DNA from 2 places in the Pseudonocardia sp. ICBG162 genome. Region 1 is predicted to be linked to the other one. Evidence: riboswitches for the same ligand, from Rfam matches in the RefSeq annotation. Region 1 holds a riboswitch; the other holds the start of a gene.
The links. A riboswitch is a leader RNA that binds a small molecule or an ion and turns the genes downstream of it on or off. The one in region 1 is predicted to bind thiamine pyrophosphate.
Positions count from the first base shown of each region.

Region 1 (3,396 bases):
CGGCCCGTCCCCCCGCCCAGCCGTCCGCTCCCCGACCCGGTACCGGTCGCCCGGTGGCCGCCCCCGACGCCCCGCGGCTGCCCCGCCAGCGCACCGCGCACCCGCCCCGCACGCACGGCGGCCGGGTCCCGCAGCCGCCGTCGGGCGCCGTCCGCGGCCGGACCACGCAGACCCCGCCCGGTGGCCGTCCGGTGAACCCGGTCGTGCCCGGGCCGGGCGTGCCGGATGGGACCCCGCCCGGCGGGCGTCCGCGCACCCGGGTGCTGCCGCCCGCGTCGGACACGACCCGCGCGGCCGGTCCCGGCGGTCCGGTGGGCCCGGTCGGCGGTGGACCGAACGGGCCCGGTGGGTCCGGAGGCTCGGGCGGGTCCGGTGACGGCTCCGGCGACGCCTCGTCGGACACCACGAAGGCGAGCGGCCTCAAGGCCGACCTCAGCCCGACGAAGATCGCAGCCGGCGCCGGCGCGGCGATCGTCACGGCGGTGCTCGGCTCGTTCCTCGGCGCGGTCGGCACGGTGATCGGCGCGGCGCTCGGCTCGATCATCTCGACGCTGGCCACCACGCTGTTCACCCGCTCGCTCGAGGTCAGCAAGGACAAGGCACTCGAGCTGAAGGACAAGGCGACCCGGCGCGGCAAGGGCGTCGCCGAGGGCACCGCTGTCGCCGCGCAGAACGGTGCCGGCCACGGTCTCGCCGGGCCCACCGGCGAGGAGACGGTGCTGCTGGACCCGTGGCAGACACCCGGCGGCACCACCCGCGCCGCCGGAGCGGGCCACGGCCGGTTCCGCCGGGTCCGGGTCACCCGCAAGACGGTGATCGTGTCCGCGGTGCTCGGCGTCGTCACCTTCGCGGTGTCGATGTTCCTGATCTCCGGCATCGAGTTCGTGAAGGGCTCGTCGCTGTCCGGCTCGTCCGGGACCTCGGTGAGCAACGTCGTCCGCGGCGGTGCTCCTCCCGCCCAGCAGGAGAACGACCGGGGCGAGGGCTCCGGGGGCGACTCGTCGACGTCGTCGTCGAGCTCGACCTCCACCGAGGAGTCGGGGACCAGTACCTCGGAGTCGTCGACCAGCACCCGTGACCGGGACTCCGGTCAGGACGGCTCGGGCTCGTCGAACCCGCTGCAGGACGGGCTGAACCGGGTCCTGCCGACCCAGCAGCCGGGCTCCGGCCAGTCGGGTCAGGACTCGGGCGGGCAGAACTCCGGCGGCCAGGGCTCGGGCAACCAGGGCTCGGGCCAGGGGTCCGGCACGCAGAACTGACCCGCGTGCCCGCGGCGCCGGATCCCGGCGCCGCGGGGCCGGGCTCAGCGCAGACGGGCCCGAAGCGCCGCCGCGGCCGCGCGCGGGTCCTCGGCCTCGGTGATCGCCCGGACGACGACGATCCGGTCCGCACCGGCGTCGAGGACCTCGTCGAGGCGGTCGCCGTCGATGCCCCCGATCGCGAACCACGGCCGCGCCGGGGCCCGTCCGGCGACCGTGCGCACCAGGTCCAGGCCGGGTGCCGGGCGTCCCGGCTTGGTCGGGGTCGGCCAGCACGGGCCGACGCAGAAGTAGTCGACGCCGTCCTCGTCGGCGGCGGTCAGGGTCTCGGCGGGGCTGTGCGAGGACCGGCCGACGAGCACGTCGTCGCCGACGACCCGGCGCGCCCACGCCACCGGCAGGTCGTCCTGGCCGAGGTGCAGCACGTCGGCGCCCGCGGCGAGCGCGACGTCGGCGCGGTCGTTCACCGCGAGCAGCGCGCCGTGCCGGCGGCAGGCGTCGGCGAGCACCTCCAGTGCGGCGAGCTCGGCGCTCGCCTCCAGCGGCCCGTCGGGCCCGCCCTTGTCCCGCAGCTGGACGATGTCGACCCCGCCGGCGAGCGCGGCGTCGGCGAACTCCGCCAGGTCACCGCGCGCGGTGCGGGCGTCGGTGCACAGGTAGAGACGGGCGTCGGTGAGGCCGTCGAGCCGGGCGCGCCGGGTGTCGCCGGTGCCGGGACGGGTATCGGTGTCGGACACGGCTCGCAGGCTACGGCGTAGCCTGGGCCCCGGACGACGACGAACCACGGGAGCCCGGACAGCGGGCTGAGAGGGGATCCGCGACGCGGTCCCGACCGTCGAACCTGATCCGGGTCATGCCGGCGCAGGGAGTGAGGTGGATCCGATGAGCGCGAGTGCCGGACGGCTGGTCGTCGCGGGTGCGGGGGCCGTCGGCCTGTCCGTCGCCCGCGCGGCGGCCCGCGACGGCTGGTCGGTGACGGTGTTCGATCCGGCCCCCGGCCGCGGCGCGTCCTGGGTGGCCGGCGGGATGCTCGCCCCGGTCACCGAGGCCTGGCCCGGCGAGGAGGACCTGCTCGCCCTCGGGCTGGACTCGGTCGCACGCTGGCCGGAGTTCGCCGCGGCCCTGTCCGCCGACGCCGGCACCGACGCCGGGCTGCACCCGGAGGGCACCGTCGTCGCCGCGACCGGGTCCGGGGACCGCGCCGAGCTGACCGCGCTCGCGGACTACCTGGAGTCCCTCGGCCGCGACGTGCACCGGCTGACCGGCCGTGAGCTGCGCCGCCTCGAACCCGCGCTGGGCCCGGAGGTCCGCGGCGGCCTGTCGGTGCCCGACGACCCGTCGGTGGACAACCGGCGGCTGCTCGCCGCACTGGCGACCGCGGCCGGGCGGGCCGGGGTCGTCGTCTCCGACCGCGGGGTCGCGCGCGTGCTCGACGACGGCGTCCGTGTCACCGGCGTGCGGCTCGCGGACGGGACCGAGGTCGCGGCGGACGCGGTCGTCGTCGCGGCGGGGGCGCACTCGTCGTCGCTGCACCCGGTGCTCGACGGGCTGGTCCGCCCGGTGAAGGGCGAGATCCTGCGGCTGACCCGGCGCGCCGGGGCGCTGCCGCCGCCGTCGCGGACGGTGCGGGCGCTCGTCGACGGACGGCCGGTCTACGCCGTGCCGAGGACGCTGCCCGGGTACGGCGACCTCGTCGTCGGCGCGACGACGGCGGAGAACGGATTCGACACCGACGTCACCGTCGGCGGGGTGCGCGACCTGCTGCGCGACGCCGAGCGGATCCTGCCCGGTATCGCCGAGTACGCGCTGACCGAGACCGCGGCCGGGCTGCGGCCGGGCAGCCGGGACAACCTGCCGCTGATCGGGCGCACCGGGCCCGACGGGCTGATCGCGGCGACCGGGCACGGCCGCAACGGGATGCTGCTGGTACCGGTGACCGCGGCGGCCGTCGCGGCGCTGCTGCGCGGCGACGACGTGCCGGAACCGGTCCGCGCGGCGGACCCGCGACGGTTCGCCCCGGCCGCCGCCGGGGCACGCGAGGAGGGGAACCACTGATGCGGATCGTGCTGAACGGCGAGCACCGCGACGTCGACGACGGCGCCGACCTCGCCCGGATCCTGGCCGAGGCCGGGCTGCC
Region 1 is NZ_JAHLJD010000031.1:897,918-901,313, reverse strand. Features, by position in the region: gene KPL60_RS29025 (hypothetical protein) at 54-1,259, shown strand; gene thiE (thiamine phosphate synthase) at 1,304-2,005, opposite strand; TPP riboswitch at 2,036-2,144, shown strand; gene thiO (glycine oxidase ThiO) at 2,142-3,314, shown strand; gene thiS (sulfur carrier protein ThiS) at 3,314-3,396, shown strand, end outside.

Region 2 (3,396 bases), on a different contig from region 1:
GCCGCGGGCGTCGGTGCGCAGCGCGCGGACCAGGGCACCGGTGCGGACGGTCAGGTTGGGCCGCGAGGCGGCGACCGGGTGCAGCCAGGCGTCGGTCGCCGAGAAGCGGCGCCCGCGCGAGATCGTGCGCTCGGTGCGGGAGAAGCCCTCCTGGACCGGGCCGTTCGTCGAGTCGAGCAGCGCGTGCCCGGCCTGCTGCGCCGCGGCCAGGAACGCCGCGTTCAGCGGGCCCGCGGCCGGGGCGCGCTCGAGGACCTGCGGGCCGTGGCCGCCGTCGGGCAGCGGGGTGCCGTGCTCGGACATCCGCCGCTCCAGGCGGCGGAAGTAGGGCAGCAGGTGGGCCGAGCTCCACTGCTCGCAGCCGGGCAGGCGGGACCAGCGGTCGTAGTCGCCCGGGTGGGCCCGCTGGTAGACCATCCCGTTGATGCTGCTGCTGCCGCCCAGGACCTTCCCGCGCGGGACGGCGATCCGTCGCCCGGCCAGACCGGCCTCGGGCTCGGTGACGTAGCACCAGTCGTAGCGGGGGTTGCCCCACGCCTTCGACAGCGCGGCGGGCATCCGGATGATCGGGTCCCAGCGGTGGTCGGGCCGGCCCGCCTCGAGCATCAGCACCCGGCGCGTGGGATCCTCGGTGAGCCGGGCGGCCAGCACCGCCCCCGCGGATCCTCCGCCGACGATGACGACGTCGTACCGGCCCATTGCGCGCCCTCCACACCTACTGTCGGGATTGCCCTGTTCGAGGGAGCAACCCCCCTTGCGTGGATCACGGTACGCCGCGCCCACCGGCCGTCACCGCCGCCCCCGTAGGCTCGATGGTGTGACGACGACCGAGCGCGGTGCGGACGACGGAGCGGATCTCCGCGCCGGTACCGCGGACGACGCCGACGCCGCGCTGGCCGCCCTCGCCGCCCAGCTGGAGGCGTCGGTCGCCGAGCTCTCCTCGGCCCGCGAACGGGTGGCCGAGCTGCAGGAGCTGCGGTCGCAGGGGCTCAGCTGGCGGGCGATCGTCCCGCGCGAGGCGCGGCCGCTGATCGTCGAGACCCTCACCCGCACCCTCGACGGCCTGGGCGCCGTCGGCGGCCGGTTCCGCCGCGAGGAGGCCGTCGCGCTGCACGGCGAGGGCGAGACGATCGCCGGGATCGGCAGGCTGTTCGGGGTCAGCCGCCAGCGCGTGTCGGCCTACCTGCAGGAACACCAGCAGCTCCTCGACCGGTACGCGGCCCGCGAGGACCGGCCGGAGTCCTGACCCGGGTCAGCCCTGGTCGTGCCGGCGGTGCCGCGCCTGCCGCTGGGCGGGCACCCGCGGTGCCACCGGCACCACGGGGGAGCGGCGGGCCGCCGGGATCAGCGCGGTGCGGTCGATCGCGTCGGGCTGCTCCGGCACCGACGGCTGCGCGGCGCGCAGCTGCAGCCGGGCCAGCTCGCGGACGTCGGTGAGCCGGGCCGCGAGTGCGGTGACCACCGGCGCCAGCGCGACGACCAGCCGCTCGCCGAGCGGGTCGTCGGGCCCGCCGCGGGCGAACAGCTGCAGGGCGCCCGCGGTGCGCCCGGCCACCGGGACCGGCACCGACAGCGAGCGGACCAGGCCGCAGTCGGCCGCGGCGGCGGCCAGCTCGGGTGGCCCGGACCGGGTCAGGTCCGGGGTGGTCAGCGTGCGGTCGCCGCGCTCGGCGGCGGGGCCCGGCCCGGCGTCGGCCCGGCGCTGCAGCTCACCCAGGCGCACGGCGGCGGTGTCGGAGCCGAACACCCGCCGGGCCTCGGGGTCGCGGGGGTCGGCGGGCTCGCGCAGCAGCAGCGCCGCACCCCCGACCCGGGCGGCGGGCACCAGCGCGACGCAGATCCCGGAGAGCATCGCGGCGACGTCGGCGTGCGCGACGGAGGTGGCGCCGGCCTGCAACGCGACCCGCACCAGGGCGGGCGCCGGGTCGGGCGTCGGCCGCCCGGTCGTGCCGGAGGTCCAGAGCGAGGCCGCCATCTCGTCCCTTCCGCGTCAGCTCCCGCGAGCGGGGGTTCGTGACACAGCGTCGCGGGTGTGGTGGCGAGGATAACGATCGTGGTCGCCGCCGCGGACGGCGGCTCGCCCGGCCCGTCCCGACGATCACCGCAGGTGACGGAACCGGAGGCTCCGGTGACCGCGGGTGTCCGGCCGGTCCGGTGCGACGGACGCCGGCCCGGCAGGACCGGGTGGGCCGCGTAAGGTTTCGGACGTACCGCGGGAGCCCGCGCACCGAGGCTGAGAGGGCGGCAGGACCGGCCGCCGACCGTTCGAACCTGATCCGGGTCACACCGGCGTAGGGAGGCCGCTCCGTGCTGTCACGTGCTCTCCGTCCGCTCGCCGTCGCGCTGGCGCTCGCGCTGGCCCTGTCCGGCTGCGCCGCGGCCGACGGCTCCGGCGGCTCCGCCGGGGGCGGGCCGATCCGCGTCGCGCTGGACTGGACGCCGAACACCAACCACATCGGGTTGTTCGCCGCCCAGCAGGCGGGCTACTTCCGCGACGCCGGCCTCGACGTCGAGTTCCTGCCCTACAACCAGACCTCGCCGGACACCCTGGTCGGCTCCGGCGCCGCGGACTTCGGCATCGGCTTCCAGGACTCGTTCACGTTCTCCAAGGCCGCGGGCGCCGACATCACCTCGGTGATGGCGATCCTGCAGCACTGGGCCACCGAGATCGCGGTGCGCGCCGACCGCACCGACATCCGGTCCCCGCGCGACCTCGACGGCAAGGTCTACGCCGGGTTCGGCGGGCCCGGGGAGAACCAGAAGATGCAGGCCGTGATCCGGGCCGACGGCGGGCGCGGCGACTTCCGCACCGAGGTCCTGTCCACCGCCGCCTACGAGGCGCTCTACTCCGGCCAGGCCGACTTCACCGAGCCGTTCGTCAACGTCGAGGGCGTCGAGGCGCAGCTGCGCGGCGAGCCGATCCGCACCTTCCGCTACACCGACTACGGCTTCCCGGACTCCTACAACGTGCTGCTGCTGGGCAACTCGACCTGGCTGCGCGACAACCCCGACCGGGCACGCGCGTTCGTGCAGGCCGTCCAGAAGGGCTACGCGCTGGCCGCGCAGGACCCGGCGACCGCGGCCCGGATGCTCAAGGAGGCCAACCCCGGCGCGTTCACCTCCGACGCGCTGGTCGACCGGGGCGCGCAGATGCTCAGCGAGCGCTTCCTGCGCGACGCGCAGGGCCGCGTCGGGTTCCAGACCCCGCAGCAGTGGGCCGGGTTCTCCGGGTTCCTCTACGACACGGGCACCGTCGCGGGGCCGGACGGCGCCCCGGTGCGGCAGAAGCCGGACTTCTCGACCTGGTTCACCAACGACTACCTGGCACCGTGATCCGCCGGCTGTGGCCGGCCGCGGCGCTGGTCACCGCCCTGCTGGTCGCCTGGCAGGTCGCGG
Region 2 is NZ_JAHLJD010000013.1:1,341,442-1,344,837, reverse strand. Features, by position in the region: gene KPL60_RS09270 (choline dehydrogenase) at 1-699, opposite strand, end outside; gene KPL60_RS09265 (hypothetical protein) at 818-1,246, shown strand; gene KPL60_RS09260 (hypothetical protein) at 1,253-1,975, opposite strand; TPP riboswitch at 2,203-2,316, shown strand; gene KPL60_RS09255 (ABC transporter substrate-binding protein) at 2,308-3,333, shown strand; gene KPL60_RS09250 (ABC transporter permease) at 3,330-3,396, shown strand, end outside.
Region 2: another riboswitch for thiamine pyrophosphate. It lies ahead of KPL60_RS09255 (ABC transporter substrate-binding protein); the one in region 1 lies ahead of thiO (glycine oxidase ThiO).